4 regions of the Streptomyces sp. NPDC048420 genome follow, and region 4 is predicted to be linked to each of the others. Evidence: riboswitches for the same ligand, from Rfam matches in the RefSeq annotation. Region 4 holds a riboswitch; each other region holds the start of a gene.
The links. Region 4 has a riboswitch for cyclic di-AMP ahead of AB0D34_RS25345 (peptidoglycan DD-metalloendopeptidase family protein). Riboswitches for the same ligand answer to the same signal wherever they lie in the genome.
Positions count from the first base shown of each region.

Region 1 (7,126 bases), on a different contig from region 4:
CCCCGGCATCACGTAGTGCAACCGCTGCCGGATCTGCTGCTCCGCGTACGCGTCGTCCTGCCAGCGCGCCTTGAGGTCACGCAGCTTCTCGACGCGCTCGGCGGCCTGCGCCTTCTCCCGCTGGAGGTCGGCGATCTCGGCACGCTGGGAGACGTACTGCCTTATCGGGTACGCCAGCGCCACCACCAGCGTGCACACCACGAGGGCGAGCAGCGCGGCCCGGCCGGTCAGCCGGGAGCGGCGGGCCTGCCGTCTGGTCTGAGACCGGTAGACACGGGCCGCCGTCTGCTCACCGAGCAGCTTGATCCTGGTCGCGGTGGAGAAACGGTCCCGGTCCTTGACGGCCATGTCCCCATCTCTCCTTACTCACACGCGCGTACGTCCCCGCACACGGTACGGGACCGGTGCGGGGACGTACGTACGACTGGCGAAGCCTTAGCCCTGCCGAGATCAGCCCTTGAAGCGCGGGAACGCCGAACGGCCGGCGTACACCGCCGCGTCGTCCAGGATCTCCTCGATGCGCAGGAGCTGGTTGTACTTGGCGACGCGGTCCGAGCGGGCCGGGGCGCCGGTCTTGATCTGGCCGCAGTTCACCGCGACGGCGAGGTCGGCGATGGTGACGTCCTCGGTCTCGCCGGAGCGGTGGGACATCATGCACTTGAAGCCGTTGCGCTGGGCCATCTCGACGGCGTCCAGGGTCTCGGTCAGCGAACCGATCTGGTTCACCTTGACCAGGAGGGCGTTGGCGGAGCCCTCCTCGATGCCGCGGGCCAGGCGCTCCGGGTTGGTGACGAAGAGGTCGTCGCCGACGATCTGGACCTTGTCGCCCAGCTTGTCGGTGATGACCTTCCAGCCGGCCCAGTCGTCCTCGAACAGCGGGTCCTCGATGGAGACGAGCGGGTAGGCCGCCACGAGCTCCTCGTAGTACTCGGTCATCTCGGCGGCCGAGCGGGACTTGCCCTCGAACTCGTACTTGCCGTCCTTGTAGAACTCGGACGCGGCGACGTCGAGCGCGAGCGCGATCTGCTCACCGGGGACGTAACCGGCCTGCTTGATGGCCTCGACGATGAGGTCGAGCGCGGCGCGGTTGGACTCCAGGTTCGGGGCGAAGCCGCCCTCGTCGCCGAGGCCCGTGGACAGGCCCTTGGTCTTCAGCACCTTCTTGAGGGTGTGGTAGACCTCGGCGCCCCAGCGCAGCGCCTCGGAGAAGGACTCCGCGCCGATCGGGGCGATCATGAACTCCTGGATGTCCACGTTGGAGTCGGCGTGCGAGCCGCCGTTCAGGATGTTCATCATCGGCACCGGCAGCAGGTGCGCGTTCGGGCCGCCCAGGTAGCGGAAGAGCGGGAGGTCGCTGGCCTCGGAGGCGGCGTGGGCGACGGCGAGGGAGACACCGAGGATGGCGTTGGCGCCGAGCGCGCCCTTGTTGTCGGTGGCGTCCAGGTCGAACATCGCCTGGTCGATCAGGCGCTGCTCGGTGGCGTCGTAGCCGACGAGCTCCGGGCCGATCTGGTCCATGACGGCGAGGACGGCCTTCTCGACACCCTTGCCCAGGTAGCGGTTGGGGTCGCCGTCGCGGAGCTCGATGGCCTCGAAGGCGCCCGTGGAGGCGCCGGACGGGACGGCGGCACGACCCGTGCTGCCGTCGTCGAGGCCGACCTCGACCTCGACCGTGGGGTTGCCTCGGGAGTCCAGGATTTCCCGGGCTACGACGACGTCGATGGACGGCACGAGCATCTCCTTCTTGGGATGTGACACGGTCCGCCGGGACCGCGGTGGGTTCTGCGAGACCGAGCCTAACCGGCTCGGGTGGATCGGCCACCGCGTGGACCGCCCCCTGGACAGAACCGAGAGTAAATTGTTTCTGAACTGAACAAAGACGCTCCCGGAAACCGGGCAGAAAAAACCCCGCCCCGGTGCGTACGGGGGAACACGCACCGGAGCGGGGAGCCCGTGGGGACGGGGGGACCCTCACGAGGCCTTCAGTATGAGGACCACGGATGTGAGGGCGCTGTGGTTCAGCTGGGCCTTACTTGAGGTGCAGCTGCTGGCCCGGGTAGATGAGGTTCGCGTCCTCGATGATGTCCTTGTTCAGCTTGAACAGCGTCTGGTAGCCGCCCTTGACCTTGTGCTTCTCGGCGATCGAGCTGAGGGTGTCACCCTTGACGACCTTGTACTCGCCGTCGCCCTTCTTGACCTTCTTGCCGGTCGGGGTGGTGACGGTCTTCTTCGTGGCCGGACGCTCGGACGAACGCGAGGCGCTCTGCTCCTCGGTCGAACGGCTGCTCGTGTTCGAGTCCGAGTCCGCGGAGCTCGAGGAGGGGCTGCTGCCGTTGTAGGCGGCGCTGGACAGGCCCACACCGCAGTTCGGCCAGGCACCCTTGCCCTGGGAGGCGAGGACCTTCTCGGCGACGGCTATCTGCTGGGCCTTGGAGGCCTGGTTGGCCTGCGCGGCGTAGGCGGTGCCGCCGTACGCGGCCCAGGTGGAGGCGGAGAACTGCAGACCGCCGTAGTAGCCGTTGCCGGTGTTGATGGACCAGTTGCCACCGGACTCGCACTGGGCGACGGCGTCCCACTCGGAGGCGGTGGCGGCGGAGGCGGTGCCGGTCGCCATCAGCGGGGCGGCGATGGCGACACCGGTGACGCCGGCGATGGCGGCGGCGCGGGTGGCCTTGGACGGACGACGGTGCTTGCCCTTGCCGGAAAACAGCATGGTGGATCCCCTCACCGACGCCTGCGAGGTGAGCTGTCGGGTTCGGGCCGGTTGAGTTGCCCGGTCACGCGAGTTGCGTGACTTCACCCCAAGCCGGTCCAGCGTGAACTGCTGGGCCCGGCGCTTACCTTGGGTCCCCCGCTCCTGCCTACGGCGCTTGACGCGACGACTGTTCCCGTACGGCCGCTGGCAGGATTCGGCGTTGCGACAGACGGGGCTCGGGTTGCCGAGCGGTGTTGACCGTAGACATGCGCTCGGCGGAATTTCAAAGACGATCAGGGCTTCTGAGACTCATCCCACACTTTCACCAAAGTGGACATTCGGTGCGAAGTGTGACGTGAACTGCCGCTGTTTTTCAGGTCTTTTCGACCCTATTCAGCCCCTGTGTCGAGCGTCTGACCGGCGACGATGTTGCTCGGGTCGGCCCCGATGCGGTCCTTGTTCTCGGCATAGAGGGCCCGCCACCCGCCGTCGAGGCCAAGGGAGTCGGCGATGGAGGCGAGGGAGTCGCCCGCGCGGACGGTGTAGGTGGCGGCGGCATGACGGCCGGCGGAGGAGGCCGCGCTCTTCGTCGACAGGCTCTTGTCCGCACCCTCGTCCGCGCTGGTGCCGCGGTGCTTGCCGGAGCCGAGGGCGCCGACATCGACGAGGGCCGAAGAGCCGCCCTCCTGCCACGACTTGTCCGCTTCATCCTCTTCTGCGCTCACCACGGGCGAGCCGTCGGAGGACTGCGAGTCTTCCCTGGCGGAGCTCTCGGGATCAGGAGAGTTGGATTTGTCCGACTTGGCGGATTCGTCATCACCGGTCGACGGAGAAGCCGACGGCGAGGGCGTCGCGGACGAACCGTCCAGCGAGTCGAGCAGACCGGGAGAGTCCTCGGCGCCCGACGAGTTCGAGGAATCGGAAGAGACGGATGAACCGGACGATCGGGACGACTGCGACGAACCGGATGCCGAGGACGAGGGCGTCCCGCTCCCCACACCCGTGTCGACGTCGGCCGAACTCGAGTCCTTGCTGAGGCCGGAGAGCAGACCGCAGGTCGGCCACGCGGCGATGCCCTGGTCCGCGAGGAGCTTCTCGGCCACGGCTATCTGCTGGTTGCGGCTGGCCTGGTCCGCGGTCTCGGCGTATTCGAGGCCGCCGTACTTCTCCCAGTTCTCCTGGGACACCTGCAGGCCGCCGTAGTAGCCGTTGCCGTCGTTCGCGCTCCAGGAGCCACCGCTCTCGCACTCCGCGACCCGGTCCCAGGTGGTGCCGGTGGCGGCGCTCGCTCCGCTAGCCGCGAGCAGTGGGATCGCGATGGCGGATCCCGTCACACCGGCCGCCACAAGGAGAGCCGGAGCCTGACGGGGGCGACGGTGACGACCGTTCCCGGAGAGCATGCGGGGACCTTTCCCAAGACAGCAGAAACCCGCGCGGCGAGTGGTACGGGGCACCGCGCTGGTCCGTGAACGTATAGGGGTTCGATCACTTGTCACAAGTTAATGCCGCGTAGATCACGTGAAGATCACAGACTTGAGGGCGCGTCATGTTTACGCGGCCCCGCACGGGGATAGCCCGGACCCTTCGGCCGATTACCGGACGGGCGTGAACTCCACGGGCAAAGTGCGCAGTCCACGCATGATGAGCCCACCACGCCAGCGCAAATCACTTGAATCCACCGCGAGTTGCAGATCCGGGAGACGGGTGAGGAGCGTGGCCAGCGCGGTCTGACCCTCCAGACGGGCGAGTGGAGCCCCGAGGCAGTAGTGGATGCCGTGGCCGTAACCGAGGTGCTGATTGTCACGGCGGGACACGTCCAGGACATCGGGGTCGGCGAACCGCTCCGGATCCCGGTCCGCCGCCGCGAGCACGACGAGCACGGGGTCTCCGGCCGCGATGTCCTGCCCGCCGATCCGCAGGGGCTCGGTGGCGAACCGCCAGGTGGCCAGCTCGACGGGGCCGTCGTAACGGAGGAGTTCTTCTACGCCCGTCTCCAGAAGGTCCCTTTCCCGCCTGGCCAGGGACTCCTGGAGCCGGTTCCGCTGCTCGGGGTGGGTGAGCAGGGCGTGGACGCCGTTGCCGATGAGGTTGACCGTGGTCTCGAAACCTGCGAACAGGAGGATGAAGGCCATGGCCGCGGCCTCGTTCTCGGTGAGGTGCTCGCCGTGGTCGGAGGCGCGGATCAGCCCGGAGATGAGGTCCTCGCCGGGGGTCGACTCGTCGGACAGGGCCTCGCGCTTGCGGTGGATCAGGTCGGAGAGATAGCCGCGCATCTTCTTGACCGACCGTGCGACGCCGCCCCGAGGGCCTCCGCCGTGCCGGATCATCATGCCCGCCCAGTCCCGGAAGTCGTCCTGGTCCTCGCGCGGGACGCCGAGCAGGTCGCAGATCGCGTAGATGGGGAGCGGGAAGGCGAACTCGTGGATGAGGTCGGCTGAACCCTTCTCCGCGAACCCGTCGATGAGACGGTCGGTCAACTCCTGCACCCGCGGCGCGAACTCGGCGACTCTCCTGGGCGTGAACGCCTTGCTGACGAGCCGTCGGAGCCTGGTGTGGTCCGGCGGGTCGATGTTCAGCAGATGCGTCATCAACTCGGCCTTGCGCTCCCCCGGGATGCCGGTCTTGCCCTTGGCGTGGGCGGGCTCGTCGTGGTGCGCCGGGTTCTTGCTGAGCCGCTGGTCGGCGAGAGCCTGCTTGGCCTCGGTGTACCGGGTGACCAACCAGGCCTCCACACCGCTGGGCAGCCGGGTCTTGTGGACGGGGGCGTGCTCGCGGAGCCAGGCGTAGGCGGGGTAGGGGTCGGTGGCGAACTCCCAGGAGAAGAGCTCGGGGGTGGGAGCCGAGGGGGTGGGAGTCGCCTCGGTGGGAGTCGCCTCGGTGGGGGTCGCCTCGGTGGGGGTCGCCTCGGTGGGGGTCGCCTCGGTGGGGGTCGCCTCGGTGGGGGCGGGCTGGTCGGTCACTCCTTGACGTTATCCGGCGGGATCGGCGGCGACGCTATCCGGCGGTGCGGGCGGGGTCGGCGGGATCGGCGGCGACGGGGTCGACGGGGTCGGCGGGGTCGGCGGGGTCGGCGGGGTCGGCGGGGTCGGCGGGGTCGGCGGGGTCGGCGGCGACGCTATCCGGCGGTGTGGGCGGCCTCGACCTCCCGGATCGCGTCCCGGTAAGCCCGTGCCGCCGCCCTCAGTGCTGCCTCCGGGTCGATGCCCTGCGCCTCGGCGTGGGTGGCCAGGGCGAGGAGTTCGTAGCCGATGCCTTCAGTGGTCGGGAGGGGGACCTCCAGGCCTGCCGTGCGGACGCGGGAGGCGAGCTTGGCGGCGAGGGCCAGGCCCGGCTGGCCGAGGGGGATGCCTTCGGTCACCGAGGTGCGCTGCTTCTCTATCGCCTTGGTGCGCAGCCAGTGCGCCTTGACCTCCTCGGGGGTGGTGGCCGTCTCGTCGCCGAAGACATGCGGGTGGCGGTGGATGAGCTTGGCGACGATGCCGCCGGCGACGTCGTCGATGGAGAAGGGGGCCTCCGGGTCGTCCTCGGCGATACGGGAGTGGAAGATCACCTGGAGCAGGACGTCGCCGAGTTCCTCGCGGAGTTCGTCGCGGTCGCCCTCCTCGATGGCCTCGACGAGTTCGTAGGCCTCCTCGATGCCGTACTTCGCCAGGCCCTTGTGGGTCTGCTGGGAGGACCACGGGCACTCGGCGCGGATGCGGTCCATGACCTGCACGAGGTCGAGCAGGCGGGCGCCCGGCAGGTCGTAGGAGGCGGGGAGCAGCTCCAGCTCGGGCATCTGCACACGTCCGGAGCCGGCGAGGCGTGCCAGGCCGTCGGTCAGGGCGGGCTCGCCCTCGCCCGTGGCCACGACGACCGCCGTGTGGCCGCCCGCACACGACCCGACCAGTTCCTCGGCGGTCGGGGACGCCTCGTCGACCCGTATCCCCGCCTCGCGCAGATAGGGGAGCTGGGGATGGGCCCCGTCCGCGCAGAGCACACGGTCCGACGCGTGCAGCGCCTGCCAGGCGGGCCAGGACAACAGCCCGGGGGCGACGCGGTGGCTGGTGGTGAGCAGGACGATGCGGCCGGGGGCGGTCTCGGGACCGGGGCCGGGTGTGGTGGCGGGGGTGGCTTCGGGGTCGGTTGCGTTCACAGTTCGAAGCTAACGCACGGCGCCGACCGGGAGATCGGTTTGTCCACAGGCCAGGAGTGATGGTGCGATCGTATGATCTTCCACCTGTGCTGTGGGCGGTTGCCGCCGCCCCGCTACGCCGGCTGCTCGCTCCCCGCCGCCGTGACCTCACGTACCCACGGCGTCTTCGCGTCGACGCGGGTGCTCTTCTTGACGTCCCAGGTGCCGTAGCGCGGGTTGAGGTCGACGTCGAGTTCCTTGGAGGCCTTGCTGAGGGCGTTCCAGAAGGTGGCGTCGCCGGTGTCGGTGCCGAGGGT
Region 1 is NZ_JBEZKG010000025.1:51,589-58,714, forward strand. It holds gene AB0D34_RS36920 (septum formation initiator family protein) at 1-348, opposite strand, end outside; gene eno (phosphopyruvate hydratase) at 451-1,737, opposite strand; gene AB0D34_RS36930 (transglycosylase family protein) at 2,030-2,713, opposite strand; cyclic di-AMP (ydaO/yuaA leader) riboswitch at 2,717-2,879, opposite strand; gene AB0D34_RS36935 (transglycosylase family protein) at 3,085-4,095, opposite strand; gene AB0D34_RS36940 (cytochrome P450) at 4,288-5,655, opposite strand; gene AB0D34_RS36945 (nucleoside triphosphate pyrophosphohydrolase) at 5,811-6,830, opposite strand; gene AB0D34_RS36950 (SurA N-terminal domain-containing protein) at 6,944-7,126, opposite strand, start outside.
Region 1: another riboswitch for cyclic di-AMP. It lies ahead of AB0D34_RS36930 (transglycosylase family protein); the one in region 4 lies ahead of AB0D34_RS25345 (peptidoglycan DD-metalloendopeptidase family protein).

Region 2 (7,126 bases), on a different contig from region 4:
CGGCCAGGATGTGCGAGGCGCGCGCGAACAGGAAGTCACCCGTCAGCACGGCCACCGAGTTGCCCCAGCGGGTGTTGGCGCTGTCGACGCCGCGGCGGACCTCGGCCTCGTCCATGACGTCGTCGTGGTACAGCGTCGCGAGGTGGGTCAGCTCCACCACCACGGCCGACGGCACGACCCCCGGCGCGTAGGGGTCACCGAACTGGGCGGCGAGCATCACGAGCAACGGCCGGAACCGCTTTCCGCCCGCCCGCACCAGATGCTGGGCGGCCTCCGTGATGAAGGGGACCTCGCTCTTGGTGGCTTCGAGCAGTCCCTCCTCGACAGCCGTCATTCCGGCCTGGACATCGGCTTCCAGAGCCTGGTCCCGCACGCTCAGCCCGAACGGCCCGACGACGGTCACGAGGGGTCTCCTGTCTGCTGGTGTCTACTGGCGGTTACGCGGAATGTCGATAGGTCGCTGCCATCACTCAAGTCAGCGTATCCGGTCACCTTTGGATCACCGATAGCGCCCGCCCCGTCCATGCCAGGCGGTATCGGATCACGGCCGGTATGTTTTTGATCACCTGAAAAGAACGGATATCTATCGACTTGTAGGGAAGTAGCCGCCCGTGTCCCGAACCGAAGTCGAGATCGAGCCCGAAGAGCCCGGCGGCAAGCCTCCCACCCAGGACGACACCGCGTTCTTCGGCCAGCCCAAGGGCCTGCTGACCCTCTCCGGTCTGGAGGTCTGGGAGCGCTTCTCGTTCCTCGGCATGCAGGCCATCCTCGTCCTGTACTTCGCCGACACGGTGCCGAGCGGCGGCATGGGCATGTCGGCCGGTACCGCCGCGTCCGTCTCCGCGGCCTACGGCACCCTCGTCTACCTGGTCTCGGTCGTCGGCGGCTGGCTCGCCGACCGCATCCTCGGCTCGTACCGCGCGGTGCTGTGGGGCGGCGTCCTGATCGCCTGCGGCCACTACGCGATGGCCGTCCCGACCGGGACCATGACCTGGGTGGGCCTCGGCCTCATCAGCGCCGGTACCGGGCTTCTGAAGCCCAACGTGGCCACCATGGTCGGCAAGCTCTACGCCACCGACGACGACCGCCGGGACGCCGGTTTCGCGCTGTACTACATGGCGATCAACATCGGCGCCTTCGCGGGCCCGCTGATCACCGGCTGGCTCGGCGACCACAGGGGCTGGCACTGGGGCTTCTCGGCGGCGGCGATCGGCATGACGTTCGGACTGGTCCAGTACGTCCTGGGCCGCCGGCACCTGGCGGGGCGCAGGAACAAGGCGGAGTTCGCGCTCGCGCCCCAGGTAATGCACAGGGCTGTTCGCCTGATCATCGCGACGATCGTCGTCCTGGCCGTCCTCGCGACCGCCCTCGCTCTCGCCGGTTGGCTCACCATGGACCGCTTCGTCGACCTGCTCACCCTGATCTCGGTGATCGCCCCGGTCGGCTACTTCGCGGTGATGTTCGGCAGCCCCCGGGTCACCGCCGAGGAACGCGGACGCCTGAAGCCGTACATCGCCCTCTTCCTGGCCTCGACGGTCTTCAACTTCATCCTGTTCCAGGCCTACTCGACGATGATGCTGCTGGCCTCCACGAACGCCGAGACGACCCTCCTCGGCTTCGACTTCCCGGCGAGCTGGTACGCCTCCGCGCTGGGCGCCTTCGAGGTGGGGCTCGCGCCGGTGGTCGCCGCCCTGTGGGTGCGCATGGGCCACAGCCAGCCGCACGCCTCCAACAAGATCGCCATCGGGGTGGTACTCGGCGGCCTGTCGTTCCTGCTGATGGCTCTGCCGACCAGCGGGCACGGCAGCGGCGACTACCTGATGTCCGCCTGGTGGATCGTCGGCTCCTACCTGCTCCTCGGCCTCGGCGACATCCTCCTGGAGACCTCCGGCATGTCGGCCACCACCAAGCTCGCCCCGGTGGCCTTCGCCAGCCAGACCATGTCCCTCTGGTTCCTGTCGCTCGCCCTCGCCAACGGCATCCAGGCCCAGACGGTGAAGCTCTACGACGACGTCTCCCACCCGGCCTACTTCGGCGTCAACGGCGCGATCGCGGTGGCCGCGGGCCTCGCCGTGATCGCCGCCACGCCCTGGCTGCGCCGCACCATGCACCCCGTCCACTGAGGTCACCCGATGAGCATCCACATCCGTACGTCCTTCCCCTACGACACGGCCCACGAGGACGTGCGCATCCCGCTCCGGGACGGGACGCTCGTGTACGCACGCGTGTGGCGACCCCTCACCCCCCAACCGGTACCCGCGATCCTCGAATACCTGCCGTACCGCCTCACCGACTGGACCGCGCCACGCGACTGGCAGCGCCACCCCTGGTACGCCGGCCACGGCTACGCCTCCGTCCGCGTGGACGTGCGCGGGCACGGCAACAGCGAGGGCATGCCGGGCGACGAGTACTCGCCGACCGAGCTGGCCGACGGCGTCGAAGTGGTCAACTGGCTTGCCGCACAGCCCTGGTGCGACGGTCGGGTCGGCATGTTCGGCATCTCCTGGGGCGGCTTCAACTCCCTCCAGATCGCGGCCCTCGCTCCCGAGCCGCTCAAGGCGGTCGTCACCGTCTGCTCCACCGACGACCGCTATGACAACGACGTGCACTACATGGGAGGTTCCGTCCTCGCGGTGGACATGCACGCGTGGGCGGCGACGATGCTCGCCTTCGTCTCCAGGCCGCCGGATCCGCTCCATGTGGGCGACGCCTGGCGGGAGATGTGGCTCAAGCGCCTGGAGCAGGTCGACCCGTTCATCCACACCTGGCTCGCCCACCAGACCCGCGACGACTACTGGCGCCACGGCAGCGTCTGCGAGGACTACGGCGCGATCGACGCGGCCGTCCTCGCGGTGGGCGGCTGGCACGACCCGTACCGCGACACGGTCCTCAGACTCGTCGAGCACCTGCCGCAGGACCGCGTACGAGGGATCGTCGGCCCCTGGTCCCACCAGTACCCGGACCGGGGCCTGCCGCCCGGCCCGGCGATCGGCTTCCTCCAGGAGACCCTGCGCTGGTGGGACCAGCACCTCAAGGGCGTCGACACCGGCGTCATGCGGGAACCGCTCCTGCGCTCCTACGTCAGCGACTCCCACCCCCCGGCCACGGTCTACGACACTCTGCCGGGCCGCTGGGTCGGCGAGCCGGCCTGGCCCTCCCCGAACGTGACGACGGTGTCGTACGGCCTTCAGGGCGCCCCCGTCCTGGTCCGTTCCCCGCAGCACACGGGCGTGGACGCGGGCCGGTTCTTCCCGTTCGGGAACGACGCCGACCTGCCGCCGGACCAGCGGGAGGAGGACGCCCGTTCGGCCTGCTTCGAGTTCGCGGTGGGCGAGGAGACGTGGGTCCTCGGGCGGCCGCGGGTGCGGCTGAGGGTGACCTCGGAGGTGTCGCGCGGGCAGGTCGTCGCGCGGCTGTGCGACGTGGCCCCTGACGGGTCGTCGACCCTGGTCACGCGCGGGGTGCTGAACCTCTCCGCGCGCCATGGCCGGGACCGGGCGGTGCCCTGGGAGCCGGGGGCCACCCAGGAGGTGTCCTTCGAGCTGAACGGCATCGGGCACGCCTTCCCGCCCGGCCACCGCATCCGGCTCGCCGTGTCCTCGGCGTACTGGCCCTGGATCTGGCCGCAGCCGGAGTCGCAGGCCGGGTTCACGCTGGAGCCCGCGGGGAGCTTCCTCGAACTGCCGGTACGCGTGCGTGGAGCCGCCTCGGACATCGACGCGGACATCGATGCGGACATCGCCTCGGAGATCGCCTTCGAGGAGCCGGAGCAGGCCGCGCCGCTGGGGGTCAGTTATCCTGTGACGCTCGACGAGCCCCGGCCCGAGCGCCTGGTCGTGCGGGACGTCGCCAAGGGCCAGTGGCGTCTTGAGGTCGACCCGCGATACGGCGGCACGCGCGTGTACCCCGACGGGCTCGAGTTCACCGAGGACGCGCTGGAGACGTACACGATCCACGAGCAGGACCCCCTGTCGGCGCGCGCCCGCTCGGACTGGTCGATCCGGCTGCACCGCCCGGAACTCGCCTGGGACACCACCGTCCGCACCCGCTCGGAGATCAGCTGCGACGGAACGGACTTCCTCACCTCGAACGAGGTCGTCTGCACCGACGGCGGCGAGGTGGTGTTCCACCGGACGTGGGAGAAGCGGATCCCACGGACGGCCGGTTGACTATGAGTTGGGCATCTTGCCCGTTTTGCACGTCTTGCGAACAGGCGTGACTTGGCTCACTCGGATCGGCGGTTCGACGGATATCCGGAATCAAACGATCCGCCTTCTCTTCGCGCGAGTTGAGGCTTGCGTCCGCAAAGGATCAAGCGCCTCAAATGCCCCGTACCAAGGTCAATAGGCACGGCATGTGAATTCGCCACTTGTTCCGGACATGTGCTCTCGCATACGTTCCCGGCCTGTCGGGCGGACGCCGAATCCTGCCACCGCCCGTACACCCACCGAGAACCACGGCAGGAGCGGGGGAACCAGGTAGGTCGCCGGACCGGACGTCTTCGGACATACCGGTACGGCTTGGGGTGAAGTCGCGCCTTTCGCAGGTGTGGCCGGGCAGCTCCCGCCCGAACCCGACAGCTCACCTCGCAGGCGACGGAGAGGAACTTCGCCATGCCCGCTGCCGCTCAGCACCGCGCTCCCCGCACGAACCGTCTCGTCCGCAAGCTCGCCCTCGCCGGCACCGGAATCGCCGTACTCGCGCTGCCCCTCGTCGGCGCGACCACCGCGTCCGCGGCCACCCCGACCGTGCAGACCGCCACCACGCTCGGCTACGCCAACAACCTCGACGGCTGGATCCGGGCCTCCCTGGCCGTCATGGCGGAGCACGGGATTCCCGGTTCCTACAACGGCATCTACCGCAACATCATCCGCGAGTCCTCCGGCAACCCCTGGGCCATCAACCTCTGGGACTCCAACGCGGCCGCCGGCACGCCCTCCAAGGGTCTGCTCCAGGTGATCGACCCGACGTTCAACGCGTACCACGTGGCCAACACCTCGTGGGACCCGTACGACCCGGTCGCGAACATCACGGCGGCCTGCAACTACGCGGCCCAGCGGTACGGGTCGATCGACAACGTGTGGGGCGCGTACTAGGAACTACGCCTCGGGGAACAGTCTTTCGAGGACGACGGCGATGCCGTCGTCCTCGTTCGACGAGGTCACCTCGTCGGCCACGGCCTTGAGTTCGGGGTGGGCGTTGGCCATCGCGACGCCGTGGGCCGCCCAGTCGAACATGGGGATGTCGTTGGGCATGTCCCCGAAGGCGATCGTCATCTCGGGCCCCAGGCCCAGGTGTTCGGCGGCCAGCGCGAGACCGGTGGCCTTGGTGATGCCGCATGGCTGGAGTTCGACGGTCCCGGGCCCGGACATGGTGACCGTGGCCAGTGAGCCCACCACCGAGCGCGCGGTCACCGCCAACTCGTCGTCGGACAGGTAGGGATGGCGCAGCAGCACCTTGCTGATCGGCGCGCACCACAGGTCGTCGCGGCGGCCCACCCGCACGGCGGGCAGGGTCGGATGGGGCATCAGATATCCCGGCTCGATGAGCGTGAGCCCGTCGACACCGTCCTGGTCGACGGCGGCGTACACCTGTCCGACCTCGGCCTCGATCTTGCCGAGCGCGGTCTCGGCCAGCTCGCGGTCCAGGGTGACCGACCACAGCAGACGGTCCGCGCCGGCGTCGTACACCTGCGCGCCCTGTCCGCACACCGCGAGCCCCGTGCTGCCGAGGTCGTCGAGCAGCGGCCGCACTCTGGGTGCCGGCCGTCCCGTCACGACGAGATGCCGGGCTCCGGCCGCCGCCACCCGCGCGAGCGCGGCCAACGACCGGTCGGAGAGGGTGTCGTCGGCACGCAGCAGCGTGCCGTCCAGGTCGGTGGCGATCAGTGAATATGCGGTGGAGGCGGCCATGATCAGAGAATACGGATGGTTGGCCCCTCCGACTCGACGCGAACCGGACGGCTGCTGCTTTCACATCCGTTGACGGCAGTTCCGGTTCCGGGTGTGCGGCGGCACGGCACGACCACGGCCGACGAACCGCACGGGGCACGGCCCGAACACCCCTGCGGGCCACGGGCCTTGCGTGAGGACACCAACACGATCCATCGTCCGGCGCGGTCCGGGCTGGGGGCTCCCGGGTGCTTCCGGCGGAGCGGATGCGCCGCAAACCGCGCGAGCGCGGCCGAAGACCCCAGCGGACGCGGGCCCTGCCCCCGCACCAGGGCGCCGACACAAGCCATCATCCCGCGCGATCCGGGCCGCGGGCTCCCGATGCTTCCGCCGGAGCAGATACGCCGCCGACCCCAGCGGATCACGGGCCCTGGCCCGCACCAGGGCGTCGGCGCGCCTCCAGCGTCCGGCGGTGGGGGCCGTGGGTTCCTCCGTGGATCCCGTGGAGCGGTTACGCCGAGTCCCGGATCACCAGTTCCGTCGGGAGGATCACCCCGGCCGTGTCCTCGCCGGTGACCTGGGCGAGGAGCATGCGGACCATCTCGGCGCTGATGCGGTCGAAGGGCTGGCGCATGGTGGTGAGGGCGGGGGTGATGGCGGTGGCCGCCGGGGAGTCGTCGAAACCGCCGACAGCGATGTCACCCGGGACCGAACGCCCGGACTGCTGAAGGACGTTGACGACACCGAGGGCCATGAGGTCGGAGGCGACGAACACGGCGTCCATGTCGGGGGCCTGGGACAGCAGCCGCCGCGCCGCCCGTTCGCCACCACTGCGCCGGAAGTCGCCCTCGACCACGAGCGCGGGGTCGTACGGCAGGCCCGCGTCGGCGAGCACGTCCCGGTAGCCGGCGAGCCGGTCGGGGCCGCCCGGCATGTCCAGCGGCCCGGTGACCATGCCGACGCGGCGCCGGCCACCGGCGAGCAGATGGCGGACCATCTCCTGCGCGCCCTCGCGGTCGGCGGCCGCCACGTAACTCACCTTGGAGCCGAGCCCGATCGGCTTGCCGCAGACCACCAACGGGATCCCGGCGTCGTGGAGTTCGGCCGCGACCGGGTCACCGCTGTGGTTGGAGAGCAGCAGCACCCCGTCGACGTGACCCGAAGTGATGTACCGCGTCAGCCGGCGCCGGTCGTCGTCGCTCTCGGCCAGCATCAGCAGCAGCGGGATGTCGTGC
Region 2 is NZ_JBEZKG010000039.1:700-7,825, forward strand. It holds gene AB0D34_RS42625 (polyprenyl synthetase family protein) at 1-403, opposite strand, end outside; gene AB0D34_RS42630 (peptide MFS transporter) at 612-2,123, shown strand; gene AB0D34_RS42635 (CocE/NonD family hydrolase) at 2,139-4,169, shown strand; cyclic di-AMP (ydaO/yuaA leader) riboswitch at 4,436-4,608, shown strand; gene AB0D34_RS42640 (transglycosylase SLT domain-containing protein) at 4,614-5,096, shown strand; gene AB0D34_RS42645 (HAD family hydrolase) at 5,100-5,912, opposite strand; gene AB0D34_RS42650 (LacI family DNA-binding transcriptional regulator) at 6,403-7,126, opposite strand, start outside.
Region 2: another riboswitch for cyclic di-AMP. It lies ahead of AB0D34_RS42640 (transglycosylase SLT domain-containing protein); the one in region 4 lies ahead of AB0D34_RS25345 (peptidoglycan DD-metalloendopeptidase family protein).

Region 3 (7,126 bases), on a different contig from region 4:
CGGCCGACCCGGTCCTTGAGCAGATAGCCGACCCCGCTGGTGCCACCGCCCAGCAGTTCGGCGGCGTACGACTCCTCGACGTACTGGGACAGGACCAGGACCGGCAGCCCGGGGATCCTCTCGCGGGCATCGAGGGCGGCCCTGAGGCCCTCGTCGCGGAAGCCGGGAGGCATCCGCACATCGAGCACGGCCACGTCCGGCCGGTGTTCCAGCAGGGCGGGCAGGATCTCGGGGCCGGTGCCCACGACGGCCACCACCTCGTGCCCGGAAGACGTCAGCAACAGGACGAGCCCCTCTCTCAGAAGGGCGTTGTCCTCGGCGATCACCACACGCACGGCAGCTCCACATCGATCACGGTCGGACCCCCGACCGGGCTGGTCACTTCCAGAGTCCCGTCGAGGGCGGCGACCCTGCGCCGCATCCCGAGCAGACCCGATCCCCGCGACTCGTCGGCACCGCCCCGGCCCTCGTCCCGGACCCGCACGGTAAGACCGCGCCGGGTGCGCGTGAGTTGAACCTCGGCGCGATCCACGCCGCTGTACTTGGCGACATTGGTGAGCGACTCGGCCACCACGAAGTAGGCCGCCGCCTCCACCGCCGCGGGCGCCCGCGTGCCCTCCCCGAGGCCGCCGTCCTCCACGCTCACCGCGAGGCCGCTGCTCGACGCGAGCGCCCGCACCGCGCCGACCAGACCCCGGTCGGTGAGGATCGGCGGATGGATGCCGCGCACCACCTGCCGCAGCTCCGTCAGCGCCTGCTCGGCCTGGTCCTGGGCGTCGTCGAGGAGTTTGCGGGCCGCGTCGGGGTCACGGTCGTAGGCCCGCTTGGCCAGGCCGATCCGCATCGAGAGCGCCACGAGGTTGGCCTGGGCGCCGTCGTGCAGGTCCCGCTCGATACGGCGCAGTTCCGCCTCGTGGGCGGCGATGGCGTCGGCCCGGGTCTCCTTCAGTTCCTCGACCCGCCGGGCGAGCCTCGCCTTCGGGGACGGCATCAGCAGCAGGGTCGACCAGCGGGCCTCGGTGTCCGCGAGCCTCACGATCAGCGGGAGGACGACCGGGCCGCGGCGCAGGATCCCGGCCCACACACCGTCGACCACCAGGCCGAGGGGCCACAGCGGGAGGGCGAGGGCGAGCAGGGCGCCGTAGACGTAGTAGCAGAGCATCCAGCGGACGTCGGTGAGCGTGCCGGAGTCCCTCACGGAGATCCGCAGCCGCTCGCGCAGCGTGCCGGTCATCGGCGTGTACGCCTCCGGGATCTCCCGGCCCGTCCACAGGGCGGTCAGGTTCCGTTTGGCGCCGGCGATCCGCCGGATCAGCAGCACCGCCTCGGGCAGCAACCAGCAGCCGACCACCGCGAGCGTGCCGACGGCGGTGATCAGCAGCACGGTGACGAAGATGTACAACCCGAAGCACATCGCCGCGGCCACGACGAGATGCACGGTCGCCATCGCCGCACGCTGCACTGTCTTCCACATGCGCTGCACGCTAGATGATCCGACCCCTGGCGCACGGTGTAGCCCGCTACACCATCCGCCCGGTACCGGCGAGGGGCGACAGCGCTACGAGGACCCGCCCTCGCTGTGGTCGCGGACCCAGTTCCGGTGGGCGTTCGAGCCCTCGCGGCCGGGGGAGAGCTTCAGCACGACCCCGTCGTCGATCTGCTCCAGGACCGTCACCACATAGGGAGACCCCGCGTGCACGGCCAGCCGGACGCTGCCGTTGGCGAACTCCGTCACCCGGAGCGTCCGGCCGCCGGAGAGCGGGATGTCCCGCTTGTCGATCTCCGTCGGGCGCTCGTCGGCTGCCGTCATGGTCCCCTCCTCGTTTCCCGTGAGGGGGCGTCACAGTACGCCCGTCCCACCCGGCCGATCGGCCCAACCGGACCTGCGCCCCACCGCCCCCCGTCCCACCCTGGCCCCATGGCCCCATGGCCCCATGGCCCCATGGCTCCACGGCGTACCGCGGCCCTGCTGCTCGCGCTCCTGCTCACCGTGCTGATCACCTCCTGCGGCACCGCCGGCTCCGGCGCCCGCACGATGGCCCGCGCCCTGCCCCCGGACGCGCGCTTCACCCACCCCGGTGTGCTCGTCGGCAAGGACCAGCTGGACGCCGTACGGGAGCGGGTCACGGCGGGGAAGCAGCCGTGGCTGGCGGCGTACCTGGACATGCGGGACAGCAAGTACGGGTCGTACAGGTACCGGCCCGAGCCGTACGCGAGCGTGGACTGCCCCGGCGGTGACCACGCCGAGCGGCCGGCGCACGGCTGTGTCGAGGAGCGCGAGGACGCCGTCGCCGCCTACACCCAGGCCCTGCTGTTCACCGTCACCAAAAAGCAGCAGCACGCCGTGAAGGCCAGGGAGATCCTGGACGCCTGGTCGGCGCGGATGCGGCGGCACACGAAGGAGGACTCCGGGCTGCAGACCGGATGGGCCGGGTCCACCTGGGCGCGGGCCGCCGAGATCATCCGCTACGACGAGAAGGCCGGGTGGCCCGCCGACCGCGTCCGGCGCTTCGAGCACATGCTGCGGACCGCCTATCTGCCGGCCGTCACCCGGAAGGTGCCCGACTACAACGGCAACTGGGACCTCGTGATGACCGACGCCGCCATCGGCATCGCCGTCTTCCTCAACGACCACAAGGCCTTCGACCACGCGGTGGAGCGGTTCCGCGAGCGCGTGCCCGCCTACTTCTATCTGGAGAAGGACGGCAAGATCCCGCTCACCCCGCCCGGCTCCACCGTCAACACCCCGCGGAAGCTGACCACTTACTGGTTCGGGCAGACGACCTTCAAGGACGGCCTCGCCCAGGAGACCTGCCGCAACCTCAAGCACGTCGGGTACTCCCTCGCCGCCGCCGCGCACGTCGCCGAGACCGCCTGGCACCAGGGCGTCGACCTCTACGGCGAGGTCAAGGACCGGCTCGGAGCCGCGCTCGACCTCCACGCCCGCTACCAGTCCGGCGAGCCCGCGCCCGCCTGGCTCTGCGGCGGCAAGGTGGTCCGGAACATGGGCCCGGACCTGGAGGTGGCCCTCAACCACCTGGAGAACCGGCTCCACGTCCCCGTCCCGGCCGCGCACAAGCTCGCCGTGCGGAGCCGGCCCGCGGGCACCGACGCCCTCTTCGTCTCCTGGGAGACCCTCACCCACGCCGGGAACCCCGGCCGCTGAAACAACCCTGGCGCGAACCACCCCGTGGATGACGTATGCTGGTTACACAACGACGCGGGGTGGAGCAGCTCGGTAGCTCGCTGGGCTCATAACCCAGAGGTCGCAGGTTCAAATCCTGTCCCCGCTACTGAAGGCTCAGGGCCGGAATCCAGTGACTGGATTCCGGCCCTGAGTGTTTCCCCCGGTCGGTCCACCCGGCTCGCCTGCGGAAAGCAGCCAGGGGAACCTGGAGGAGTGGAGCAGGAGGGGCCGATCTCGTACGCGCGCACCGTCGTCCGCATGCTCCCGGCACTGCTGATCGTCGTCGGCGCGTTCTACGACTACTTCACCCCCTCGCAGTTCTCCGCGGCGCCCCTCTTCACCGCCGCGCCCCTGGTCGCCGCCCCGCTGTACTCGCGGCGCGGCACCATCCTCACCGGTGTCGCGTCCGTCCTCGTCGTCCTCGCCATCCATGTCAGGCTCGGCCTCCTCCTCGAAGTGGACGCCGTCACCGAGACGGTCACCGTGGTGACGGTCGCCGTCCTGGCCGTCCTCATCAACCTCCTCGTCCGCCGCAGCAGCGAGCAGCTCGCCTCCCAGCGCGAGATCGCCGAGGCCGCCCAGCGCGCGGTGCTGCCCCAACCCGCCGGGCGCATCGGCGGGTTGGACATCGCGGTGCGCTACGAGGCGGCCCAGGCCGACGCCTTCATCGGCGGCGACCTGTACGCCGTGCAGGACAGCCCGCACGGGGTACGGCTGATCGTCGGGGACGTGCGCGGCAAGGGCATCGGGGCGGTGGCGGCCGTCGCGATCGTCATCGGGGCGTTCCGGGAGGCCGCCGAGCAGGAGTCCACGCTGGAGGCGGTCGCCCAGCGGCTGGAGCGGGCGCTGGCGCGGGAGGGCACGCGCCGGGACAGCGTCGAGGCCTTCGAGGGGTTCACCACCGCGGTCCTCGCGGAACTCCCGCACGGCGAGGGGGTCGTACGGCTCGTCAACCGCGGGCACCCGCCACCCCTGCTGCTGCACGCCGACGGCACGGTGTGCGCGCTGCCGCCCCGGGAACCCGCGCTGCCGCTCGGCATGGGCGACCTCGGCACGTGGCCCGACCGCGCCGAGCAGAGCCGCTTCCCGGGCGGGGCCACGCTGCTCCTGTACACCGACGGACTGTCCGAGGCACGGGACGGTCAGGGGCGGTTCTACGACCCCGAGGCCCGCCTTGCCGGCCGTGGCTTCCCGGACCCCGGCGCGCTGCTGCTGACCCTCGCGGAGGAGGCGCGCCGGCATTCCGGTGGGTTCCTGACCGACGACATGGCGCTGCTCGCCGTACGACGGCCGTCGTGACGTGGTGTGAGCGGGCGAGCGCCCTCCGCATAACAACTGACATACCGTCATTACCTGTGGGTCACGTGAGGCAAGGTCAACTCGCCCGTTTTTCGCCGTTCATGGGCCGTAAGTCCTGCGGGATTTCGTTAACGATCAAGCGGAACAGCTTGGAATCGGGCCCCCGGGTCTATTAACGTTCGATAACGCAGCGCGGTCGTCCCAGCCGTCACAAGAGACGGCTCCGTGCTCACGCGCCGAATTCCGCAAGGGAACCGGGGAACCACCACTTGGGGTGAATCGCTCGTAGTCCGCCGTGCCAGCACGGCGGGTATACGCGCGTAGGAGACCTTCCTGCTCCGAACCCGTCAGCTAACCCGGTAGGCGAGAAGGAAGGAAAGGAGTACGCCCACGTGGCGTCCAACCCGCCTGCCCCCGAGGCGCCGTACGTACCCAGCGACACTCTCGTGTACGGCGGTTACCGTGCTGACGACGAGGCCCCCCTCGGCGAGTGGAACCCGACCGCGGAGTCCCTCGCTCCGGTGCGCGGCCGGCATCGCGTCGCCAAGCAGCGCGGCGGAGGATTCGCCCGCAGCTCCACCGTTCTGGGCGTCGGTGTCATAGCCGCCGTCAGCGCCGGCGGCATGGCCAGCGCCAACACCGGCAAGCCGCCGGTGTCCATCTCCATGCCGGACCTGCCGAACGTGGGCTCGCTCATCTCGGACGAGTCCGCCTCCTCCGACGACACGAGCGCCTTCAGCACGGTCGGCACCGACTCCACTCAGACGACGCAGGCCGCGTCCACCTCGGACGCCGGTGAGGTGCTGCGCTCGCGGATCCTGGCCCAGGCCGAGCAGCAGCAGGACCAGATCGACACCAAGGCCGCCCAGGCCGTCGCGGACGCCGCCGAGAAGGAGGCCGACGCGGCCGCCGCCAAGGCGGAGCAGGACGCCCAGGAGAAGGCCGCCGCCGCGAAGAAGAAGGCGGAGGAGGAGGCCGCGAAGAAGGCCGAGGCCGAGCGCCTGGCCGAGCTCGCCAAGCAGTACACGCTGCCGACCTCCTCGTACACCATCACCTCGACCTTCGGTCAGGCCGGCTCCCTGTGGTCCTCCGGCTACCACACGGGCCTCGACTTCGCCGCCCCCACGGGCACGCTGATCAAGGCGATCCACAGCGGCACCATCACCGAGGCCGGCTGGGCCGGCTCCTACGGCTACCGCACGATCCTCACCCTCGACGACGGCACCGAGCTGTGGTTCTGCCACCAGTCCTCGATCAGCGTCAGCGTCGGCCAGAAGGTCAGCACCGGTGACGTCATCGGGCGCGTCGGCGCCACGGGCAACGTGACCGGCGCGCACCTGCACCTGGAGGTCCACCCCGGCGGCTCGGCCGACGGGATCGACCCGATGGCGTGGCTGCGGGGCAAGGGGCTCAACCCCTGAGGTTCTTTACGGAACTTTGTCGCAGGCATCGGAAGACCGGCTTCCGGTGCCTGCGTTGACGTAGGACATGACTTCCATTCCTCTTCGCAAGCTCGGCTCCTCCGATCTGGAGGTCTTCCCGCTCTCCCTCGGCGGCAACGTGTTCGGCTGGACCGCGGACGAGACCACGTCCTTCGCGGTCCTCGACGCGTACACGGCCGCGGGCGGCAACTTCATCGACACGGCCGACTCGTACTCGGCGTGGGTGGACGGCAACTCCGGCGGTGAGTCCGAGACCGTCATCGGCAGGTGGCTCGCGGCCCGCGGCAACCGCGACGACGTCGTCATCGCCACGAAGGTCAGCCAGCACCCCGACTTCCCCGGTCTGTCCGCCGAGAACATCAAGGCGGCGGCGGAGGCCTCGCTGCGGCGCCTGGGCACCGACCACATCGACCTGTACTACACCCACTTCGACAAGCCGGAGACACCCGTCGAGGAGATCATCGGCGCGCTGGACGAGCTGGTGAAGGCGGGCAAGGTGCGGGCGACAGGGGCGTCCAACATCTCCGCCGAGCGTCTGTCGGAGTCCCTGGCCTTCTCGGACCGCGAGGGCCTGGCTCGTTATGTCGCCCTCCAGCCCCACTACAACCTGGTCTCCCGCGACACCTACGAGGGCGAACTCCAGGCCGTCGCCGCCCACCAGGGCCTCGCCGCCGTCCCGTACTTCGCCCTCGCCTCCGGCTTCCTCACGGGCAAGTACCGCCCGGGCGCGACGGTCGAGAGCGCCCGTGCGAAGGGGGGCGCGGGCAAGCACCTGGAGACGGAGCGCGGCCGCAAGGTCCTGGCAGCCCTCGACGAGATCGCCGCCTCCCACGACACCCCGGTCGCCACGGTCGCCCTTGCCTGGCTCGCCGCCCAGCCGACGGTCACGGCCCCGATCGCGTCGGCCCGCACGGTGGAGCAGCTCCCGGCACTGCTGGGGGTGGCGGAACTGACGCTGACGGAGGAGGAGCTCGGGCGCCTGACGGAGGCGTCGGCGTAGACCTGGCCCCTACGTCCGGTACGGGTTGTACGCGGGGTACGGCACCGTCGGTGGGACCGGCTGCGCCGGGTGCGGCGGATGTCCGTACACCCCGTACACCGGCCAAGGCGGCGCAGCCACCGGTACCGGCGGCGCCGTCATCCGCGCCGCGTGATCCAGCGCCGGCCGCGCCACCTCCCGCCGCCACCACAGCTCCTG
Region 3 is NZ_JBEZKG010000002.1:519,403-526,528, forward strand. It holds gene AB0D34_RS05130 (response regulator transcription factor) at 1-335, opposite strand, end outside; gene AB0D34_RS05135 (histidine kinase) at 323-1,474, opposite strand; gene AB0D34_RS05140 (hypothetical protein) at 1,559-1,810, opposite strand; gene AB0D34_RS05145 (alginate lyase family protein) at 1,943-3,166, shown strand; tRNA gene AB0D34_RS05150 (tRNA-Met) at 3,220-3,293, shown strand; gene AB0D34_RS05155 (PP2C family protein-serine/threonine phosphatase) at 3,401-4,486, shown strand; cyclic di-AMP (ydaO/yuaA leader) riboswitch at 4,711-4,867, shown strand; gene AB0D34_RS05160 (M23 family metallopeptidase) at 4,879-5,907, shown strand; gene AB0D34_RS05165 (aldo/keto reductase) at 5,975-6,928, shown strand; gene AB0D34_RS05170 (PrsW family intramembrane metalloprotease) at 6,938-7,126, opposite strand, start outside.
Region 3: another riboswitch for cyclic di-AMP. It lies ahead of AB0D34_RS05160 (M23 family metallopeptidase); the one in region 4 lies ahead of AB0D34_RS25345 (peptidoglycan DD-metalloendopeptidase family protein).

Region 4 (7,126 bases):
AGAAGGTCTACTCGTCGATGGACCGGGTGCTGGTGCACTCGGCGAGCTTCGGCTCCAACGCCCAGGCCATGGCGGCCGGGCTCGCCGTCCTCGCGGTCATGGAGAACGAGCAGATCGTCGCCAACGCCCGGGTCACCGGTGGCCTGCTGAGGTCCCGGCTCGCGGCGCTCGTCGACAAGTACGAGCTGCTCGCCGACGTCCGCGGCCGGGGCCTGATGATCGGCATCGAGTTCGGAAAGCCCAGGTCACTGAAGCTGCGCAGCCGCTGGACCATGCTGCAGGCCGCGCGCAAGGGCCTCTTCGCGCAGATGGTGGTCGTCCCGCTGCTGCAGCGGCATCGGATCCTCACCCAGGTCTCCGGTGATCATCTGGAGGTCATCAAGCTGATCCCGCCGCTCGTCGTCGGGGAGAAGGAAGTGGACCGGTTCGTGGACGCCTTCACCGACGTCATGGACGACGCGCACAGCGGTGGCGGGCTGATGTGGGACTTCAGCAAGACGCTGGTGAAGCAGGCGGTGGCCAACCGGTAGGAGCACTTGGGAAGATTTTGCCTCTGAGGCAAGGTATTTGCCGCAGAGGCAAGTCTCCGGCTCAATGGAGACATGAGCTCCCCGGAAGCCTTCACGGAGCTGCCCTCGGTGGCTCCCCAGCTGCGCGCACTGCGCCGCCGCGCCTCCCTCACCCTGGAGGCCGCGGCCGGTGCCGCGGGGCTGTCACCGGCCCATCTCTCCCGGCTGGAGACCGGGCAGCGCCAGCCCTCACTGCCGATGCTGCTCGCGCTCGCCCGTATCTACGGTACGACGGTCTCCGAACTCCTCGGCGAGACGGTCGCCGAGCGGGACGCCGTGGTGCGCGCCGCGGAGATGGAACCGAGCGCGGCGGGCGGCTGGACCTACTACCAGGCGGGCGCGTCCGGCCGCGGTATGCAGGCCCTGCGGGTTCAGGTGCCGCACGGCTCCCAGGGCGACATCGTGCGGGTGCATCCCGGCGAGGAATGGCTCTACGTCCTCAAGGGGCGGCTCAGGCTGCGCCTCGGCGACACCACCCACCGGCTGGGGCCGGGTGACAGCGCGCACTTCGACTCGCTGACCCCGCACCGCATCGCCGCCCAGGACCCCGACGGCGTCGAGCTCCTGTTCGTCCACACCCTGCTGCAGAGTCCCACGGCCACGCTGTGCCTGGGCCCCACCCCTGGAGAGACACCATGAGCGACATGGAGGAGAAGTTCCCCCGCGCCCTGTGGGTGCGCCTCATCATCTACCTGGCCATCGGCCATGTCTTCGCGGCCTTCATCTACCTGCTCTTCGAGGTGGGAGCCGGGCAGTGACGGCCCCGCCGCTCAGTCGAGCAGCCGCGTCCGCAGCCCTTCGCGGATCTCCGGTGTGACGCCGAGACCCTTCTCCAGGTACGCGTCGACACCTCCCCAGGTCTCCTCGATGGTCTCGAAGGCCGCCGACAGGTACTCGACGCGCGCGTCGAAGAGGGGGCTGAGCAGCTCCATGACCTCGGGGGAGTAGGCCGTGGCCGCGTCGTCGCCGCTGCGGCGCACCTTGTACCGCCGGTGCTTGGCGTTCGACTTCACATAGTCGGCGACGATGGCCTCGCGCTCGACGCCGACGGCGAGCAGGGTCACGGCTATCGACAGGCCCGCGCGGTCCTTGCCGGCCGCGCAGTGCATCAGCGCGGGCACGCTGTCCTCGGCGAGAGCGCGCAGCACCTGGGAGTGCTCCGCGGTGCGGACCTTGATGATCTTGCGATAGGCGGTGATCATCCGGTTCGCACCCTTGCCGTCGCTGAGGATCTCGCGCAGCTGGTCGAGCTCGCCGTCGCGGACCATCTTCCAGAACTCGACGCCGTCGGCCGGGTCGCTCAGCGGGAGGTTCACATTGCGCACCCCCGGCAACTCCACGTCCAGACCCTCAAGCTTCTGGTCCGCCGCGTTGCGGAAGTCGAAGATCGTGTGCAGGCCCAGGGAGGACAGGAAGGCGGCGTCGTCCTCGGTGGCGTGCGCGAGGTGGCCACTGCGGAACAGCACTCCGTACCGCACCCGCCGTCCGTCCACCGTCGGCAGTCCGCCCACGTCACGGAAGTTGCGGACACCGGCCAGTTCGGGTTCGGTCGACGGGATCTGCTGCGTCACGGGGGCTCCTCCCAAGCCGGCTCCGCCGGCGCTGCTCGTCGACGGGCACGCCTTCGACGATACGACATGGGTTCCTGGGGCAATGAGTTGTCCACAGGCCTCGCAATGACTCGTCCACAGGCGTTGCAGACGAGGCTCGTGGCCGCTGATGATGTTGGTGCCTGAGCGCACTCGTCGCGCACCTGTTGGCACCTGTTCGAATCTGTGAGGGGCACGATGCTGGAGATCGCCGAGAACGGCCGTACGTGGATTCTGTCCGGGCCGGCCAGCAGTTACGCCCTGCACCTCACCGCCGAGGACGAGCTGCTGCACCTGCACTGGGGCCCGCGGATCGCCCTCGCCGACGCCGAGTCCCTCGCCGTACGTCCGCTGCCGGACTACCACCCCTTCGAGGCCCCGCTCGACGGCCGTGAGGAGTACCCGGTCGAGGGCGGCCCCCGCTTCACCCGCCCGGCCCTGTCCGTGCGCACCGACGAGCGGCGCGGCACCGAGTGGAGTTTCGAGGCGTACGACACCGAGGGCGACGAGCTGCGGCTGCGGTTCCGGGACGCGGGGCTGACGATCACGCTGCACTACCGGATGCGCCACGACGTCCTGGAGCGCTGGGTGACCCTGGACAACCAGGGCCCTGAGCCGGTCGAGCTGCTGCGCGCCGACTCCGCCACCTGGACGCTGCCCGACCGTGAGGACGGCTGGCGGCTCTCCCAGCTGCACGGCCGCTGGGCCGCCGAGTCCCTGCTCACGCAGACCCCGCTCACCTACGGCGAGAAGATCATCGGCAGCCGCCGGGGCCACACCGGGCACCAGCATCTGCCCTGGGTCGCGCTGGACACCGACGCGACCGAGGAGCGCGGCGAGGTCTACGGTGTGGCCCTCGGCTGGTCGGGGTCCTGGCGGATCGCCGTGGCGCAACTCCCCGACGCGCGCGTGCAGATCACCGGCGGCGCGGGGTACGACGACTCGGGTCTGTTCCGGCTGGAGGCGGGGGAGTCCTTCACGACGCCCGTCTTCGCCGGCCTGTGGAGTGACGGCGGCTTCGGTGGCGCGAGCCGGGCCTGGCACGCCTACCAGCGGGCGTACGTCATCCCGGACGCGGACCAGGACCGGCCGGTGCTCTTCAACTCCTGGGAGGCCACCAACTTCGACATCTCCGATGAGCAGCAGGGCACCCTCGCCCGGCGGGCCGCGGCGATGGGCGTCGAGCTGTTCGTGGTCGACGACGGCTGGTTCGGCACCCGCACCAGCGACCGCGCGGGGCTCGGCGACTGGGCCCCCAACCCCGACCGCTTCCCGGCCGGTCTCAAGCCGCTCGGCGACTACGTACACGCGCTCGGCATGCAGTTCGGCATCTGGGTCGAGCCGGAGATGGTCAACCCGGACAGCGAGCTGTACCGCGCCCACCCCGACTGGGTGCAGTACCAAGCGGGACGAAAGCGAACAGAGTTCCGCAATCAGCTCGTACTGAACCTCGCGCGCGAGGACGTCCAGGAGTACCTGTGGGAGCAGCTCGACGCCCTCCTGTCGAGCGCCCCGATCGACTATGTGAAGTGGGACTTCAACCGCTGCTTCACCGACGCGGGCTGGCCTGGTGACTCCTATCCGCAGCGCCTGTGGGTCGACCATGTGCGCGGCTTCTATGCCCTGTTGGACCGGTTGCGGGAGGCCCACCCGCGCGTCGCCTTCGAGTCCTGCTCGGGCGGCGGCGGCCGGATCGACCTCGGGGTGCTCAGCCGCACCGACCAGGTGTGGACCTCCGACAACACCGACCCGCTGGACCGCCTCGCCATCCAGCACGGCTTCAGTCAGATCCACCCCGCGCGCGTGATGGCCGCCTGGGTCACGGACAGCCCCAACACCCAGCTCAACGACCGGGTCAGCTCCCTGCGGTTCCGGTTCGTGAGCGCGATGGCCGGAGTGCTCGGGGTCGGTGGGGATCTCGCGGAGTGGAGCGAGGAGGAGCTCGCCGAAGCCCGCCGGTGGGTGGACCTCTACAAGGAGATCCGTCCACTGGTGCAGCGCGGCGACCTCTACCGGCTGCGCGCTCCGCGGGGCGGCCTCAGCGCGGTGCAGTACGTCCTCGGGGGCGAGACAGTGGTCCTCGCCTGGCTCCAGGCGCAGCACTACGGCGAACCCGTGTCGGCGGTGCGGCTGCGCGGACTCGACCCGACTGCGTCGTACGAATGCCTCGAAACGGGCGAAATTCACCGAGGGGCCGTATTGCTGCACCACGGACTTCGTACCGGTTTGCGCGGCGACCTGGATGCGGCAGTTTTCCGGCTGCGTAACATCTAAGGCTTCTGTCCGAATTGATGGCTTCCTTCCAACTCCTGTCGGGGTGGGGGTTCCTGTGAATTCGTGACGTGAGGAGCGTCATATTCGTAACGGTGCGTCGCCCGTCATGTTCACGTAATTAGCACCGTTTTCTAGGGGATTTGGCTCGGCGGCGGGCGTCCGTTTCACGCAGGGTGACCGGTAATTCTCATATCGGATCAAGAGAAACGCATTCACAGGGAACCTCTCGCTTGTCCCTTTGCGTCTTGCTCGTTTACGTTCGCCACCGATCCGGACGGACGCCCAATCCTGCCGCCGCTCGGATTCCCCACACACACTCACCCGTGCACGGCAGGAGCGGGGGACCCACAGGTAGTAACGCCTGTTCCGGTCTCCGGAACGGCTAGGGGTAAAGCCGCGTTTCGGCGCGGCCGGGCATCTCCAGCCCGCACCCGACAGCTCACCTCGCAGGCGCCGGAGAGGAATTCGCCATGCCCGCGAAGGGTAAGCACCGCCGTCCGAAGCCCAAGCGCTTCACCCGCTCGATCGCCGTCGCCGGTACCGGGGGTGTCGCGCTCGCCCTCCCGCTCATGGGTGCCACCGGCGCTCACGCGGCGACCTCCCAGTCCGTGTCGGAAAAGACCGTTCAGGCGCTTCCGGTCGCGCAGAAGGCCGCCGGGAAGTCGGCCGAAAAGACGGCCGCGAAGAAGGACTCCACGAAGACCTCGACCGTACGCACCTATTCGGTGCGGGCCGGTGACTATCTCTCGAAGATCGCCGACGAGCAGAATGTCAGCGGCGGCTGGAAGAAGCTCTACGCCGACAACCGCGAGGTCGTCGGTGACGACCCGTCGCTGATCCACCCCGGCCTCAAGCTCTCGATCGGCAAGAAGGCCACGACGAGCACGGCGAAGAAGAAGTCCTCCGTTTCCCGGTCCTCCTCCTCGTCCTCGTCGAGGACCGAGAAGGCGGAGTCGAAGTCCTCCTCGAACTCGGCGGCCGTCACGCAGAGTTCCAGCAGCTCCAGCGGCTACACCCTCCCGGTCGGTGGTGCCACCGTCGGCACCGGCTACCGCGTCGCGGGCAGCATGTGGTCCAGCGGTTACCACACCGGCGTCGACTTCGTCGTCCCGACCGGGACCTCGCTCAAGGCCGTGGCCGCGGGCACGGTCGTCTCCGCGGGCTGGGGCGGTGCCTACGGCAACCAGGTCGTCATCAAGCTGAACGACGGCTACTACGCGCAGTACGCCCACCTCTCCCAGCTCTCCGTCTCGGCCGGTCAGACCGTGACCGAGGGCCAGCAGGTCGGCCTCTCCGGCGCGACCGGCAATGTGACCGGCCCGCACCTGCACTTCGAGATCCGCACCACGCCGGACTACGGCTCGGACGTGGACCCGGTCTCCTACCTCCGCTCGAAGGGCGTCTCCGTCGCCTGACGCGCCCCCTGTGCCACCGAAGGCCGGACCCTGATCCCCGGGTCCGGCCTTCGGTGTGTGCGCCGGCTCACCTGCGCCCCTCATGGTCATTTCATTGCGGTCCTGTGGCGTGTGTGCGCAGGGCGTCGACAGAGGGGGGAGGGTGGGGCCAAAGTGAACTCCGTAGCTGTGCAAGCGCTTTCTACCGCCTTCGGAGGTCACCGTGTCCGGCGTCGACCGACGCACCGTCATGAGACGCACGCTTCCGGCCGTGGGGACCGTCGCGGGGCTGCTGCTCGGCGCGGTGCCGCCCGCCTCCGCCTCCGGTGGCGTGAACGTCGTACGTCCCGATGACGGACGTATCGCCTACGAGGGCCATTGGAGCCGGACCGCCGAGGCGGCCGTCACCGTCAACTCCGGCTCCCGGCTTCGCTTCCGCTTCAGCGGCACGACCGTCCACGCCCTGTTCGACATCTCGTCGATCACCGTGCCCGCGCAGATCCACGTGTCGGTCGACGGCGGCCCCAAGGAGGTGCATGCCGTCGGCAAGGGCGACTTGGCGATCACGGCGGCCGGTCGCGGGCCCCATGTCGTCGAGATCTCCGTCAAGGACGTCTTCTCCCGGGTCAACCGGTGGGTGCCGCCACTGGAGAGCGGAGTGGCGCTGACCGGGATCCGGGGGTACCTGCTGCCTCAGCATCGGTTCAGGAAGCGCGAGTTGGCGTTCTACGGCGACTCGATCACCCAGGGTGTCATGGCCCTGTGCGAGGTGAACACCTCCGACTGCGCGGACGGTACGGCCGCCTACCCCACGCTGGTTGCCGACGCCCTGCACGCCTCGCTCACCCAGGTCGGGTTCGGGCGGCAGGGGGTGATCCAGACCGGTAACGGGGGAGTGCCCGCCGCGTCCGAGGCGTACGGGTGGAACTACGCCGGTTCCAGGGCGCGTCCGGACCGCGGGGCGGACGTGATCGTGGTGAACCAGGGCACCAACGACGCCGCGTCCGGGGCCGCCGAGTTCCGGGCCGCCTATCGCGCCTATCTGGCACAGCTGCGGTCCGCCGCACCGCATGCCCGCATTCTCGCCCTGCGTCCCTTCGACGGCAGCCATGCCGCCGACATCGCCGCCGTTGTCGACGAACTCGGCGATCGACGCGTCGAGTTCGTCGACACGACCGGCTGGCTCGACCCGGCGGTAGGGGACTTCAACGGCACCGTGCACCCGAGCGTCCAGGGCCACCGCAAGGCTGCCGAGCGACTGATCGACCTCATCTCGAAGAAGCCCGTGACCACCACCCCG
Region 4 is NZ_JBEZKG010000013.1:114,317-121,442, forward strand. It holds gene AB0D34_RS25320 (aspartate aminotransferase family protein) at 1-530, shown strand, start outside; gene AB0D34_RS25325 (XRE family transcriptional regulator) at 603-1,208, shown strand; gene AB0D34_RS25330 (DUF6126 family protein) at 1,205-1,327, shown strand; gene AB0D34_RS25335 (tyrosine-protein phosphatase) at 1,340-2,140, opposite strand; gene AB0D34_RS25340 (alpha-galactosidase) at 2,357-4,432, shown strand; cyclic di-AMP (ydaO/yuaA leader) riboswitch at 4,741-4,898, shown strand; gene AB0D34_RS25345 (peptidoglycan DD-metalloendopeptidase family protein) at 4,903-5,847, shown strand; gene AB0D34_RS25350 (SGNH/GDSL hydrolase family protein) at 6,098-7,126, shown strand, end outside.